One region of the Nonomuraea sp. NPDC003560 genome, then DNA from elsewhere that is predicted to be linked to it. Evidence: riboswitches for the same ligand, from Rfam matches in the RefSeq annotation. Region 1 holds a riboswitch; the other holds the start of a gene.
What was found. A riboswitch is a leader RNA that binds a small molecule or an ion and turns the genes downstream of it on or off. The one in region 1 is predicted to bind thiamine pyrophosphate.
Positions count from the first base shown of each region.

Region 2: linked by a shared signal. The riboswitch ahead of thiC (phosphomethylpyrimidine synthase ThiC) and the one ahead of ACFYUV_RS08100 (FAD-dependent oxidoreductase) in region 1 are both predicted to bind thiamine pyrophosphate.

Region 1 is NZ_JBIAOF010000002.1:583,911-591,270, reverse strand. It holds gene thiE (thiamine phosphate synthase) at 1-110, opposite strand, end outside; gene ACFYUV_RS08110 (Rv2175c family DNA-binding protein) at 88-462, opposite strand; gene ACFYUV_RS08105 (NAD(P)/FAD-dependent oxidoreductase) at 493-1,662, opposite strand; TPP riboswitch at 1,715-1,831, shown strand; gene ACFYUV_RS08100 (FAD-dependent oxidoreductase) at 1,821-3,458, shown strand; gene thiS (sulfur carrier protein ThiS) at 3,455-3,655, shown strand; gene ACFYUV_RS08090 (thiazole synthase) at 3,648-4,403, shown strand; gene pknB (Stk1 family PASTA domain-containing Ser/Thr kinase) at 4,613-6,538, shown strand; gene alc (allantoicase) at 6,548-7,360, opposite strand, start outside.
Region 2 is NZ_JBIAOF010000003.1:480,374-487,733, forward strand. It holds gene ACFYUV_RS13165 (SDR family oxidoreductase) at 1-10, shown strand, start outside; gene ACFYUV_RS13170 (hypothetical protein) at 143-976, shown strand; gene ACFYUV_RS13175 (SDR family oxidoreductase) at 1,092-1,943, shown strand; gene thiC (phosphomethylpyrimidine synthase ThiC) at 1,953-3,431, opposite strand; TPP riboswitch at 3,424-3,536, opposite strand; gene ACFYUV_RS13185 (class I SAM-dependent methyltransferase) at 3,572-4,192, shown strand; gene ACFYUV_RS13190 (glycoside hydrolase N-terminal domain-containing protein) at 4,152-6,395, opposite strand; gene ACFYUV_RS13195 (hypothetical protein) at 6,455-6,805, shown strand; gene ACFYUV_RS13200 (universal stress protein) at 6,808-7,360, shown strand, end outside.

The sequences.
Region 1 (7,360 bases):
TCCACGCCGCCGGCCAGCACCGAGTCGAGGAACTCTGCCAGGTCGCCGCGGTCGCGGCGGCCGTCGGTGCAGAGATAGAGGCGGGCCTCAGAAAGCGAGGGCCTGGGCACGCCGCTTGACCTCCGTGTGACGGCCGGCCTTGATCGCCTCGATGGGCGACCCCGGCAGGGACTCGTCTGGGGTGAAGAGCCAGCGCAGCGACTCGATGTCGTCGTAGCCGGCGTCCTGCAACACGGTCAGTGTGCCGGGCAGGCCCTTCATCACGTCCTTCCCGTCGAGGAACACCGCGGGAACCTGTGGCCCGCCGCCGCCACGGCGCACGCCGAGCAGCTTGTGGTCCTTGAGGAGTTGCTTGGCCCGCCCGATCGAGAGGTCGAGGCGTGAGGCCACTTCGGGGAGAGTGAGCCACTCGTCGACGAGCTGGTCGGTCTCCCGGTCGATCTGTGCAACAGAAAGCGTCACGAAACCACAACTACCACATGCCGTCCTTGCTCAAACAACACAATCCCGTAGGGGGACCTCTGGATCTACCAGGCGTTCTGTGTCGAGGCGATGCCCGCCTTCGATGATCCTACGGCCCTGCACGTAGTCCCGGGGCCGGTCGACGGCGAGCACGGCGGCGAGGGTGTCGCCGGACGTCAGCCAGACGGCCGACCACTTGCCCTCGGGCTCGCCCCGGTAGAGCAGGCGGTCGCCGGAGGGGTGGTGGCCGATGTACTGGACCATGTGGCCGAACTGCTCGGACCAGAAGTAGGGGGCCGGGTCGTAGACGGCCTCCTCCCCCAGCAGGGTCGCGGCGGCGACCTCGGGCGAGCCGAGCGCGGTGTCCCAGTGCTCGACGCGCAGCCGGACGCCGTAGCGGCGCGACCACCAGGCCGCGCAGTCGCCGGCGGCGACCACGTTCGGCATGGACGTGCGCAGGTGCTCGTCGGTGACGACGCCGTTGTGCAGGTCGATGTCGGAGCCGGCCAGCCACTCGACGGCCGGGCGCACGCCGATGCCCGTGACGACCACGTGCGCCTGGACGAACTCGCCGCCCACCAGCCGCACGCCGCCCTCGTCCACCTCGTCGACCATGGTGTTCAGGCGCAGGTCGATGCCGTCGTACCAGTGTCGCGTGCGGGCGCCGATCTCCGGGCCCACGGCGTTGGACAGCGGGGCGGGGCCGGCCTCGATCACGGTCACCGAGCAACCGGCCTTGCGGGCGGCGGTGGCGACCTCGGCGCCGATCCAGCCGGCGCCGATGATCGCCACATGGGCTCCGGCCACGAGCCCGGCGCGCAGCTCGTGGGCGTCGTCGAGGGTGCGCAGGACGTGCTGGGGGCCGTCGCCGGGCACGGTGATCGGCTCGGTGCCGGTGGCGATCACGAGGCCGTCGTAGCCGAGCTCGCCCTCGGTCGTCTCCACGACGCCCTCGCGCAGGGCCTTGGCGGTGACGCCTGGCCAGAAGTCGACCTCCAGCGCGTCGAGGTCGGCCTCCAGGAAGCTGGAGTCGGCCGCGCCGGACAGCACGGCCTTGGACAACGGCGGACGGTCGTAGGGCCGATGGCGCTCCTGGCCGATCAGCGTGATCCGTCCGGTGAAGCCGCGCCCGCGCAGCGCCTCCGCGCTGCGCAGCCCGGCCAGGCCCGCTCCCACCACTACGACATGGTTCACGTTCATGACCATAACGGGGGCGGTGCCGGCACGTCGCGCCGAGGCCGTAGGCTGGAGGCGCAAGACGCGCGGGAGTCCGGCCGTCACCGGGCTGAGAGGAAGGCTTGAGCGGGCCTTCGACCGCAAGACACCTGATCCGGATCATGCCGGCGAAGGGAGCGCGGATGAATGTGATCGTGGGCGGCGGGGTCGTCGGGTTGTCGATCGCCTGGCGGCTGGCCCGCGAGGGGCTGCCCGTCACGGTGGTCGATCCGGCCCCGGGGCGCGGGGCGTCCTACGCGGCGGCCGGGATGCTGGCGCCCGTCAGCGAGGTCGCCTACACCGAGGAGCCTTTGCTGCGGCTGGGGGCCGCCTCGCTGAGCCGATGGCCGTCCTTCGCCGCCGAACTGGCCGCCGACGCGGGCCTCGGCCCGGACCTCGGTGCGGGCTTCGGGGCAGGTCTCGGCACGGGGCTGAGCGGCGGTTCCGGTGGCGGGGCCGGGGCGAGGGCCGAGGCGAGGGCCGGGGAGGCGTTCGGGGGCGCGTTCGGGGTGATCGGGCCGGAGGGGGCCGCTGGCCGTGCGCTCGACCTGCGCGCCGACGGCACGCTCGACGTCGCCTTCGGGGCCGACGACCTCGCGGCGCTCGACGACCTGGCGGCGTTCATGGACAAGCTGGGGCTGCGGGTCGAGCGGCTGACCGGGCGCGAGTGCCGGCGTCTGGAGCCCATGCTGGCCCCTTCGGTGCGCGGCGGGCTGCTGGCCCCCGGTGACGCCTGGGTCGATCCGCGCCGGGTCACGGCGGCGCTGCTGGCCGCGCTCGACCGGCTGGGCGTGCCCGTGGTGCGGGCGCGGGTGACCGGCCTGCTGCGCGACGGCGACGCCGCTCCAGGCGCCGCGACCGGCGCTGGGACCGGCTCTGGCACCGGCGCTCTGACCGGTGCTGGGATCGGCTCCGGGACCGGCGGTGGGATCAGCTCTGGGACCGGCGCTGGGATCGGTGCTGGGGCAGGCGGTGCGGCAGGACCTGTGGCGGGAGCCGTGACAGGTGCTGCGACTGGTGCTGTGAGGGGGGTGCGGCTTGAGGCCGTGCCCGGTCAGCCTGAGCCGGCGGTGCTGGAGATCGCGGCCGAGCGGGTGGTGCTGGCCGCCGGGGCGTGGAGCGGGGAGCTGGCCGACGTGCCCGTCCGGCCGGTCAAGGGGCAGATCATGCGGTTGCGCTCGCCGCAGCCGCTGCTCGGCCGGTGCGTACGCGGGATGGTGCACGGCGCGCCCGTCTACCTCGTCCCCAGGGGCGACGGCGAGCTGGTGCTCGGGGCGACCCAGGAGGAGCTGGGGTTCGACACCCGGGTGACCGCGGGCGGGCTCTACGAGCTGCTGCGCGACGCCAGGGAGCTGGTGCCGGGCGTCACCGAGCTGGAGGTCGCCGACGTGGTCGCCGGGCTGCGTCCGGGCACCCCCGACAACCTGCCGATCATCGGGGCGGGCGAGGTCCCGGGGCTGGTGCTGGCGACCGGCCACCATCGGGGCGGGGTGCTGCTGGCTCCCCTGACGGCGGCCCTGGTCGCGTCGGCGGTGCTGACACCGTCCACGACGACGGCGTCCCCGGCGGCGGCCCCGGCAACGGCCCAGACAGGCACACAGGCCGGGGCCCCGGCGGCGGTGCAGACAGGCACGCAGCCGGCGGCCCAAGCGGCGGCCCAAGCGGCGGCTCAGGCAGCGGCTCGGGTGGCGGGGGTTTCGACGGGCGCGGGGATTCTGACGGGTGAGGAGGGCGAGCTGGCCGCGCTGTGCTCGCCCGCGAGATTTCGGGATATTTCATGATTGTGACGATCAACGGCGCCGCGCACGAGGTGGCCGACGGCACCACCGTGGCCCAGGCCGTACGGACGCTGACCACCGCCACCACCGGCGTGGCCGTGGCCGTGAACGACGAGGTGGTGACGCGGAGCTCGTGGGAGACGACGGCGCTCGGCGACCGCGACCGCGTCGAGGTGCTGACGGCGGTGCAGGGTGGATGAGCTGATCATCGCCGGGGAGAAGTTCGCCTCCCGGCTCATCATGGGCACCGGCGGCGCGCCCTCCCTGGAGGTGCTCGACCAGGCCCTGGTCGCCTCGGGCACCGAGCTGACCACGGTGGCCATGCGGCGGCTCGACCCCGGTGCCCGCGGCTCGGTCCTCGACGTGCTGCGCCGCCGCGACATCAAGGTGCTGCCGAACACCGCGGGCTGCTTCACCGCGGGCGAGGCCGTGCTGACGGCCCGGCTGGCCCGCGAGGCCCTGGGGACGAACTGGGTCAAGCTTGAGGTCATCGCCGACGAGCGCACGCTGCTGCCCGACCCGATCGAGACGTTCGACGCCGCCGAGCGGCTGGTGGCCGACGGGTTCGTGGTGCTGCCGTACATCGGCGACGACCCGGCGCTGGCGCGGCGGCTGGAGCAGGCCGGCTGCGCGGCGGTGATGCCCTTGGGCGCGCCGATCGGCTCGGGGCTCGGGATCAGGAACCCGCACAACATCGAGCTCATCGTGGAGTCCGCCGGGGTGCCGGTGATCCTCGACGCCGGCATCGGCACGGCCAGCGACGCCGCCCTGGCCATGGAGCTGGGCTGCGACGCGGTGCTGCTGGCCACGGCGGTCACCCGGGCGCAGCGGCCCGAGCTCATGGCCTCGGCGATGAGGGCGGCCGTGACGGCCGGACGCCAGGCGCGGCAGGCGGGCCGGATCCCGCGCCGGCGTTACGCCGAGGCGTCCTCGCCGACGACCCCCTAGAGGCGCCCCAGAGACGGCCCGCAGACGGCCCGGAGACGGCCCGGAGACGGCCCGGAGACGACCTGGTGATCCCCCTCCGAGATCACCGGAGGGACCGGCTCGCGCCGGCCCTTCCGCCGGTCGGGGCCGCTCTCGCGGGAACGTCTCCGCATCGGTTTCGGGCGCGTGGGCCCTGCCGGTGGCAAAACGCCCGTAAACTCAGGGGGGTGGTGGATAAGACGACTGCGGACCCCCTGGTCGGGCGGCTCCTCGATGGGCGTTACCGCATCGAGAGCCGGATCGCCCGGGGCGGTATGGCGACCGTCTACCTGGCGCTCGACGTCCGGCTGGATCGCACTGTCGCGTTGAAGGTCATGCACCGCTCGCTCGCCGAGGACCCGGCCTTCGTCCGCAGGTTCATCGGCGAGGCCAAGTCGGTGGCCAGCCTGTCCCACCCCAACGTGGTACACGTCTTCGACCAGGGGACCGACACCGACGTCGTCTACCTGTCGATGGAGTACGTGCCGGGCCGCACGCTGCGCGACATCCTGCGCGAGCGCGGCAGGCTGCCCGCCCGCGAGGCGCTGGAGATCATGATCCCGGTGCTGGCCGCCCTGGGCGCGGCCCACCAGGCCGGGATGGTCCACCGCGACGTGAAGCCCGAGAACGTGCTGATGACCGACGACGGCCGGGTCAAGGTCGTCGACTTCGGGCTGGCCAGGGCGATCGAGGCGACCAACCAGACCCGTACCGGCGTGATGATCGGCACGATCGGCTACATGTCGCCCGAGCAGGTCACCACCGGCGGCGCCGACGTGCGCAGCGACGTCTACGCCGCCGGCATCATGCTGTTCGAGCTGGTGACCGGGCAGCAGCCCTACGACGGCGAGACGCCGATGTCGGTGGCCTACCGGCACGTGCACGACACGGTGCCGCCGCCGTCGTCGCTGGTGCCCGAGGTGCCGCCGCTGATCGACACGCTGGTCGGGCACGCCACGGCCCGCGAGCCCCACGACCGCCCGGCCGACGCCACGGCGATGCTGGTCGAAGCGGTCGACGCCCACCGGATGCTGCCCAGGCTGAGCACCCCGCCGGCCATGACGGCCGTGTTCAACCAGTCGATGCCGCCGCGGCCGAGCGGCGCGGGCGCCCCGTCGATGCCGCTGGCCGCGCCGGCGCACACGCTGATCCAGCCGCGCGCCGAGGTGACGCCGCCGGTGTCGCCGCCGCCGTCCAGGCGTTCGTTCAGGCCCAACTGGTTCCTGGTCCTGCTCGCCGCGGTCATGGTCGTCGCGGTGGCGGTGACCGGCTGGTACTTCTCCCAGACCCAATACGTGCAGGTGCCCGACCTCGTCGGCCAGAACGTGGTGGTCGCCGAGCGCGCCGCCACGAGCAAGGGCTTCAAGGTCAAGAAGGTCGCCGGCGAGTACAACGAGGACACCGCCGAGGGGCTGGTGCTGCGTACCGACCCCGAGGGCAAGACCGAGGTGGAGAGCGGCAGCACGATCACGCTGGTGCCCTCGCTCGGCCCCAAGCGGGTGATCGTCCCCAGCGTCAGGGGCCTGACGAGCGACGAGGCCCGCGTCAAGATCGCCGAGGCCGGGCTCACCGTGGGCAGCGTCAAGCGCCTGCCCAACGGCGAGGTCGAGCGGAACAAGGTGATCCGCAGCTCCCCCGAGGCCGGCGAGAAGGTCAAGGAGGGCGCGAAGGTCGGCATCTTCGTGAGCGCCGGCATGGTGATGCCCGACGTGACCGGCATGCCGAAGGACGAGGCCGCCGCCTACCTCGGCGGCCAGGGCTTCGCGGTGCAGGTCAACGAGGTCGACGACGACGCCGAGCCGTGCACGGTCATCGCCCAGGCGCCGAAGGCCAAGTCCGAGGTCGACAAGGGCACCCCCGCGATGATCACGGTGGCGCGCTGCCAGACCGACTTCTGGGACTGGTTCAAGGGCGACAACGAGGCCCGCGACGACCAGGAGTTCCGCCTGGTGCCCGCGGTCATCGGCAAGAACGTCAAGGACGCCAAGTCGGAGCTGGAGTCGCTGGGCTTCCACGTACGGGTCCAGCGGCTGGCCAACGGCGGCGTCGTGCAGTACCAGCGGCCGTTACCGAACAGTGAGCGGCCGCCCGGCGCGACCGTCTTCCTCTGGCAGTAGTGCGCCGGGTCAGGCCAGGTGCCCGTGCAGGCGCACCCTGGCCAGCCCGCCGTCGGGGTAGATGTCGACCCGTACGTGGGTGACCGGTTCCGGGTGGCCGAGCCGGAAGCGGTGGGGGGTGTCGGGCTGCAGCCGGGTCTTCGGCAGCAGCGTGACCTCGCGCCCGCCGGACAGCCCGGTGAGCGCGACGTGGCCGGGGGCGTTGAAGATCAGGTTCGTGGTGTCGATCTCGGCCAGGCGCACCAGCCCCGGCCCGGCCAGGCGGATGAGCAGCCAGTCGTTGCCCGGCCCGCGGCGGCGCGCGGTCTCCCAGCCCTCCGCCTGGTGGCGGGCCAGGCCGGGGGCGATGACGTTGTTCGGTGCGGAGTAGAACTCGTCGGAGCAGGCGGTGACCAGGCCGCCGTTCTGGAGGGCGGCCAGGTCGAGGCTCAGCCCCTCGTAGACGGACAGGTCGGGGCGTACCTCGCCGTGCACGCGCAGGCGGGCGATGCCGCCGTCGGGGTAGATGTTCAGGCGTACGTGGGTGTAGCGGGTGTCGTCGCCGGTGACCTCGACGTGGTGCTCGGCGTCGCCCTTGAGCGCCGTCCTCGGGACGATCTCCGTCCAGTCGGCGGCGGCCAGCTCGCCGGGCGAGGGATGGCCGGGCACGGCGGCGGCCTCGACCGAGGCGTACGGCGGGTAGTTGCCCTTGAACCAGGCCGTGTCGATCACCACGCCGCGGATCGCGCCCGGCAGGCCCAGCCGCACCAGCGCCCAGTCGTGGCCGGGGGTGCGGCGGCGGCGGGTCTCCCAGCCGTCGTAGACCTGGCCCTTGTTGCCGAA
Region 2 (7,360 bases), on a different contig from region 1:
GACCGACTGACCACGCCCGCCTCCCACCTCCCGACCAACCACGGGCGGACCCCCTCAAACCGACGGACCACGAGCCGCCTCCTCCACACCCCACAAGGGACTCCCCCTCGCCGTCGCCCTTCGCGAAAGGCCCGACCTGACCATGGACCAGCAGCTCACCCGGACCGCCCGCCAAGCCTGGCGCCGCCTGGAACCCGTCCACGGGATGATCTACTTCGTCCCCGAGGCCACCACCCGGTACGCCGCCCTCGGCCTCACCGGCATGTCCGGATATTTCACCTCACGCTCCGCCCCCTTGGGCCCCGCCCCCGCCGACCTCGTCATCGCCACGTTCTACAACTTCAACCCCGACCTCGTACGCCGCTCCCTCCCCTGGGACAAGGTCACCCCCGCCCAGGTCCTGCAAGCCCGCCGCGAAGCCGCCGCCGAAGGGCTCCGCCGGGCCGCCGTCCACGAGCTGCCCGACCTCGTCCCCGTACTCACCCTGGCCAGGCGCGCCGCCGAGGCCGCCTGCGACCACCCCCAGGGCCGCCCCCTGTTCGCCGCCCACGCCGCCCTCCCCTGGCCCGACGACCCCGTCCTCCAGCTCTGGCACGCCCAGACCCTCCTGCGGGAGTTCCGCGGCGACGGCCACGTGGCGACATTGCTGGCCGAGGGCATCACCGGCCTCGAAGCCCTCGTCCTGCACGCGGCCAGCGGCGAGGTCGCCAAGCCGTTCCTCACCATGAGCCGCGCCTGGCCCCCCGACCAGTGGGCCCACGCCGAGACCACCCTCCGCGCCCGCGGCCTCCTGACCGCCGACAACGACCTGACCCCCGAAGGCAAGTCCCTGCGCCACCACCTCGAAACCCGCACCGACACCCTGGCCATGCCCGCCTACGGCGCCCTGGGCGAACCCGACTGCGAACGCCTCGCCGCCCTGGCCCGCCCCTTCGGCCGCCGAGTGGTGGACGCCGGCCTCCTCAAGCTCCCCTGATCACCTGCGCCCGGCTTCCTCCCCGACGGCCGTCACCTGGAGGCCGGACGAGGAGACCACGGATCTGGGCGAAGCATGACGTTACCGATACCCCGTCAGGGGAAGATCGCCGGACATGTCGGAGACACCACCACCCCAGAGCCAGCCGTACCCGGGCCGTACGGACGAGATGTCCCCCGAGCCGCGCGACGAGATGCGCGGTTACGAGGGCAGGGACCTGCTGGCGGGCAAGAAGGCGCTGATCACCGGTGGCGACTCGGGCATCGGCCGGGCGGTGGCGGTGGCGTTCGCCAAGGAGGGCGCGGACGTCGCCATCGCCTACCTCGACGAGCACGACGACGCCAACCACACCCGCGGCCTGGTCGAGCAGGAGGGACGGCGGTGCGTGCTGCTGCCCGGCGACCTGGGCGACCGCGACCACTGCGCGACGGTCGTGGAGCAGGCGGTCTCCGAGCTGGGCGGCCTGGACGTCCTGGTCAACAACGTGGCCTACCAGGCGCCGGTCGACTCCCTGGAGGAGCTGACGGACGAGCAGTGGGAGCACACGTTCGCGGTCAACATCCACAGCTACTACCGCGTCACCAAGGCCGCGCTGCCGCACCTGCGGAAGGGCAGCGCGATCGTGAACACCTCCTCGATCAACGGCCTGCGCGGCAACAAGACCCTCATCGACTACGCCGCGACGAAGGGCGCGATCAACGCCTTCACCTACTCGATGGCCCAGAACCTGGTCGAGCGCGGCATCAGGATCAACGCCGTCGCCCCCGGCCCGGTCTGGACGCCGCTGATCCCGGCCACGATGCCGGAGGAGAAGGTGGCGAAGTTCGGCGATCAGGTGCCGATGAAGCGGGCCGCCGACCCCGACGAGATCGCCCCTTCGTACGTGTTCTTCGCCGCCGACCGGCTGTCCTCGTACTACACGGGCGAGGTGCTGGCCCCGATCGGCGGCGAGACGCTCCCGGGCTGACCGCGCAGGTCAGAGGTAGATCGAGCCGCCCTTCCCGAGGAACTCGGCCGCCTTGTCGGCCATGCCCGCCCGCACCTCGTGGCTGAGCTTCATCGAGCAGAACTTCGGGCCGCACATCGAGCAGAAGTGCGCGGTCTTGGCGGGCGCGGCCGGCAGGGTCTCGTCGTGGAAGGCGCGGGCGGTGTCCGGGTCGAGCGACAGGTCGAACTGGTCCTCCCAGCGGAACTCGAACCGGGCGTCCGACAGGGCGTCGTCCCACGCCTGGGCCTGCGGGTGCCCCTTGGCCAGGTCCGCCGCGTGCGCCGCGATCTTGTAGGTGATCACGCCGGTCTTGACGTCGTCGCGGTTGGGCAGGCCGAGGTGCTCCTTGGGGGTGACGTAGCAGAGCATGGCGGTGCCGTACCAGGCGATCATGGCGGCGCCGATGCCCGAGGTGATGTGGTCGTAGCCGGGGGCGATGTCGGTGACGAGCGGGCCGAGGGTGTAGAAGGGCACGTCGTCGCAGAGCTCGCGCTGCAGGTCGACGTTCTCCTTGATCTTGTGCATGGGCACGTGGCCGGGACCCTCGATCATCACCTGCACGTCGTGCGCGTGCGCGATCTTGGTCAGCTCGCCCAGGGTGCGCAGCTCGGCGAACTGGGCCTCGTCGTTGGCGTCCGCGATCGAGCCGGGGCGCAGCCCGTCGCCCAGCGAGAACGTCACGTCGTAGCGGGCCAGCAGGGCGCACATCTCGTCGAAGTGCTCGTACAGGAAGCTCTCGCGGTGGTGGGCCAGGCACCAGGCGGCCATGATCGAGCCCCCGCGCGAGACGATCCCGGTCTTGCGGCGGGCGGTCAGCGGGACGTGCGCCAGCCGCACCCCCGCGTGCACCGTCACGTAGTCGACGCCCTGCTCGCACTGCTCGATCAGGGTGTCGCGGTAGACCTCCCACGACAGCGCCTCGGGTCGCCCGCCCACCTTCTCCAGCGCCTGGTAGATGGGCACGGTGCCGACCGGGACGGGCGAGCTGCGGATGATCTGCTCGCGGGTCTCGTGGATGTTCGGCCCGGTGGACAGGTCCATGACGGTGTCGGCGCCCCACCGGGTGGCCCAGGTCATCTTCTCGACCTCCTCCTCGATCGAGGAGGTGACGGCGGAGTTGCCGATGTTGGCGTTGATCTTGACCAGGAAGTTCCGGCCGATCGCCATCGGCTCGGACTCCGGATGGTTGACGTTGGCGGGGATGACCGCCCGCCCGGCCGCGACCTCCTGCCGGACGAACTCGGGCGTCATCCCCTCCCGGACGGCCACGAACTCCATCTCCTTGGTCACCACGCCGCGCCGCGCCGCGCCGAGCTGGGTGACCGGCGACCCCCACGCCGAGCGGTCGGTACGCGACGGCCCCGAGGTGTCGTAGAGCCGCACCGACGTGCCGTTCGACAGCCTGACCTCGCGCATCGGCACCTGAAGGTCACCGATGTAGATCTTGGAAAAGCGCGCGTCGCTCATCGCGCAAACTCCCTTCGCCGGCATTATCCGGAGCAGGTTCTGGCGGTCGGCGGCTGACAGCCGTCCTCTCAGCCCGGTCCGCACCGGGCTCCCGCGTTGGTCATCGCGATCATAACCCCGCGCGTGGCAGGATCAAGGGGATGTCCGATCCCATTGCGCACACGACCGCCACCTACGACCGCATCGCGCGCCAGTTCGACGAGCAGGTCGCCGATCCGTCACCCTCGATCGTGGCCGTCCGCGACCGGTTCGCCTCAGCCCTGCCCGCCGGGGCCACGGTCGCCGACCTGGGATGCGGCCCGGGGCGCGAGTCGGCCTGGTTCGCCGGACGCGGCCTGACCACCGTGGGCGTGGACCTGTCGATCGAGATGGCCAGGCTCGCCGCCGGGCGCGGCGTGCCCACCGTCCTGGGCGATCTGCGACGCCCGCCGCTGTCGCCGGCGTCCCTGGACGGCGTCTGGTCGGCCGCGGCCCTCGTGCACGTGCCGTCCGAGCAGACCGAGGCGACGTTGCGCGCCTGGCACGCGGCGCTGCGCCCCGGCGGGGTGCTCGCGCTGATCACCGCCCTGGGCGACGGCGAGGGCTGGGAGCCGGTGCCGTACCGGACGGAGTACGAGCGCTGGTTCGTCCACCGCGACGCGGGCGACCTGCTCGCGGTGCTGGACGCGGCCGGGTTCGCGGTCGCCTGGCACGAGACGAACGTCACCCACCGCACGTGGTTCAGCGTGCTGGCGACAGCGCGCAGCTCTCCCCAGCCCTAGTCTCCAGGTCGAGCGCGAAGCCGGGGCCGCGCAGCCGGGCGGTCCCGCCGCGCGCCGACGACAGCCTGACCTCGACCGGCACGCCGTGCGCCCAGGTCACCCCGACGGTGAAGCCGCCGCGGGCGCGCAGCCCGTCGAACGAGCCCGCGCGCCAGGCGGCCGGCAGCGCGGGCAGCAGCTCGATGACGCCGGCGTGGCTCTGGAGCAGCATCTCGGCCACCCCGGCGGTCGCGCCGAGGTTCCCGTCGATCTGGAACGGCGGATGCGTGTCCCACAGGTTGGGCAGCGTGCTGGCGCGCAGTTGCCCGCCCAGCATGCTCAGGGCGCGGTCGCCGTCCTTGAGCCGGGCCCAGAAGTTGACCTTCCAGGCCATGCTCCAGCCCGTGCCGCCGTCGCCGCGCGCTTCGAGGGTGGTGCGCGCCGCGGCCAGGTGCTCGGGGGCGGTGAGCTGCGTCCCGGGGTGCAGGGCGTAGAGCTGGGAGACGTGCCGGTGCCGGTCGGACGGGTCGTCGAGGTCGGCCTTCCACTCCTGGAGCTGCCCCCAGGACCCGACCCGCAGCCCGGGATCGAGCCGGTCGGCCGCCGTGCGCAGCCGTCCGGCGAACTCGGCGTCCACGCCGAGCGTGCGCGCGGCCGCGGCCGTGCAGGCGAACAGGTCCCGGACGATCTGCTGCGGCATGGCCGCGCCCGCGGTGAAGTCGCCGTGCTCGGGCGAGTAGGCGGGCGAGACGACGAGGCTGCCGTCGCGCGCGTCGGGACACAGGTTGGCCAGCCAGAACTTGGCGGCCTCGCGCATCGCCGGATAGGCGTGCCCGCGCAGGTAGCGCTCGTCGCCGTCGAACAGGTAACGCTCGTAGAGCTGGCGCACCAGCCAGCCGGCGGCGTCCGGCATCCAGAACGACGTGGGCCAGTCGTGCACGCCCGTGAACCCGAACGGGTTGGTGTTGGAGTGCACCACCCACCCCGCGGAGCCGAACATCGACCGCGCGGTCTCGCGTCCGGGCGTGCGCAGCCCCGCCACGAACTCCTGGTACGGCACCGCCGTCTCGGCCAGGTTCGCCGGCTCGGCGGGCCAGTAGTTCATCTGCAGGTTGATGTTGGTGTGGTAGTCGGACTCCCAGGGCGGCGAGTTGGACGCGTTCCACACCCCCTGGAGGTTGGCCGGCAGCGAGCCGGGGCGGGAGGAGGCGATCAGCAGGTACCGGCCGTACTGGAAGTACAGCGTCTCCAGGGCTTTGTCGGACGGGGTTCCGGCGCCCTCGTAGGCGGCCAGCAGGCGGTCGGTCGGCAGGTCGGGCATGCGCTGGCCGAGGTCGAGGCGGACCCGGCCGAACAGCGCCCGGTGGTCGGACTCGTGCTCGGCCCGCAGCTCGGCGTACGGCCGCCGCGCCGCCGCGTCCACCGCCGCCGTGACGCGCGCCGCCGGGTCCGGGCCGCGGTAGCCGGGGTGGACGGGCGCGTAGTCGGTGGCCGCCGAGAAGACGAACACCGCGCTGTCGGCGCCCGTCACCACGACGCGGTCGCCCTCGTCCGTACGGGTGCCGCCCTCGGTCAGCACCTGGACCTGGCCCTCGTACACCAGCCCGTTGTCGGCGAGCACGCCCCGGACGCGCAGCCGTCCGGCTTCGGCGGTCACTTCCTCCCCGCCGTCATGCGCGGTGCCGAAGCGCAACGTGAACCCCACCCGTCCCGGACGTCCCGCCGTCAGCCTGCCGACGATGACGTGCGCCGGGTACGAGGCGAAATATTCCCTGGTGAGGACCACACCGTCGGCGTCCTCGTACGTCACGGCGGCCACCGCCGTCTCCAGGTCGAGCGTGCGCCGGTAGCCGCCGGAGAAACCGCCGGTCACGTCGAGCAGCAGCTCGCCGAAGTTCTGGTACGCCCCGAAGCCGGGAATGTGCCCCACCGTGCTGTAGGACGGGTTCCCCAGGATCGCGGCCACCTCCTCCGGCGCCATCGACCCCCGCTCGTCGATGACCCGCCGCACCGCCTCCACAGCGCCGGGACGGTCCGCCGGCCAGTTGCCGGATCCACCGGGCTCCGCGCTGCCCGGACCGCCGGTCCACAACGACTTCTCGTTGAGCTGGACGCGCTCGGTCTCAAGCGTCCCGAACACGCAGGCGCCGAGTGCTCCGTTGCCGATCGGCAGGACGTGTCCTTCCCAACGGGGGGCGGGCTCGTCGTACCGGAGCGTCAGCATGGCGATCAGCCTAAGGTTTGGCGATCGCCCCTGGCGGTACGGACTCCCTCAGGGGAACTATGATGAAGATCGCCGCTGTGGCCGCGATCGTGGCTCTCGCCACGATCGGACCGGCTGCCGCCTCTGGGGACGGCATCGAGCAGCAGGAAGTGAGCAAGCAGCAATACCGGACGCTGACCGCCCAGTGCCGCTACGCCGACACACCGGCCCTGCGCCAGAAGTGCAGGCAGGCGGTCAAGGACAACTACCGTATCGGCCGGCGCAACCGTTCACTCGACTGCCGGACGTACTCCGGCGTGACGGTCTGCGGCGAACTGCTCCTCAGCAAGACCGAGCGCGCGTGCATCGACGAGTCCACCAGACAGGGCTTGGCCTATCGCCGCGCCGAAGTGGAATGTTACGTGGCCTGACCATGATCGTCGCAGGTGTCGACGGCTCGCCGACCGGACTGCTGTCCGTCGACTGGGCCGCCAAGGAGGCAGTGCTGCGCGGGGTGTCGCTGACCGTGGCCCACGTGGTGCCCGACTGGGTCTGCCGCCCGATCTCCGGCCGGTACGCGGAGGTGGGCAAGTGGATGCGCGACGGCGCCAAGGAGGTGCTCGCGGCCGCCGAACGGCGGGCCCGCGAACTGGGCGCCGAGGTGACCACGGAACTCGTGCCCGGCGATCCCCGCGCCGCGCTGATCAAGACCGCCGAGCAGGCCGACCTGCTCGTCGTCGGCAGTCGTGGCCTGGGCGGCGTACGCGGGCTGCTGCTCGGCTCGGTCGCCCACGGGGTGGCCGCGCACGCCCAGACGGACGTCGTCCTGGTCCGCGATCCGCCCGCCGTTCCGCGCGGTGAGCTGGTCGTCGGCGTCGACCGTTCCGAGGGCAGCCTCCGCGCGCTGAAGTTCGCCTTCGCCGAGGCCGAGCTGCGCGGCGCCAGGCTGCGCGCGGTGGAGGCGTTCGCCTGGCCGCGTCCCTCGG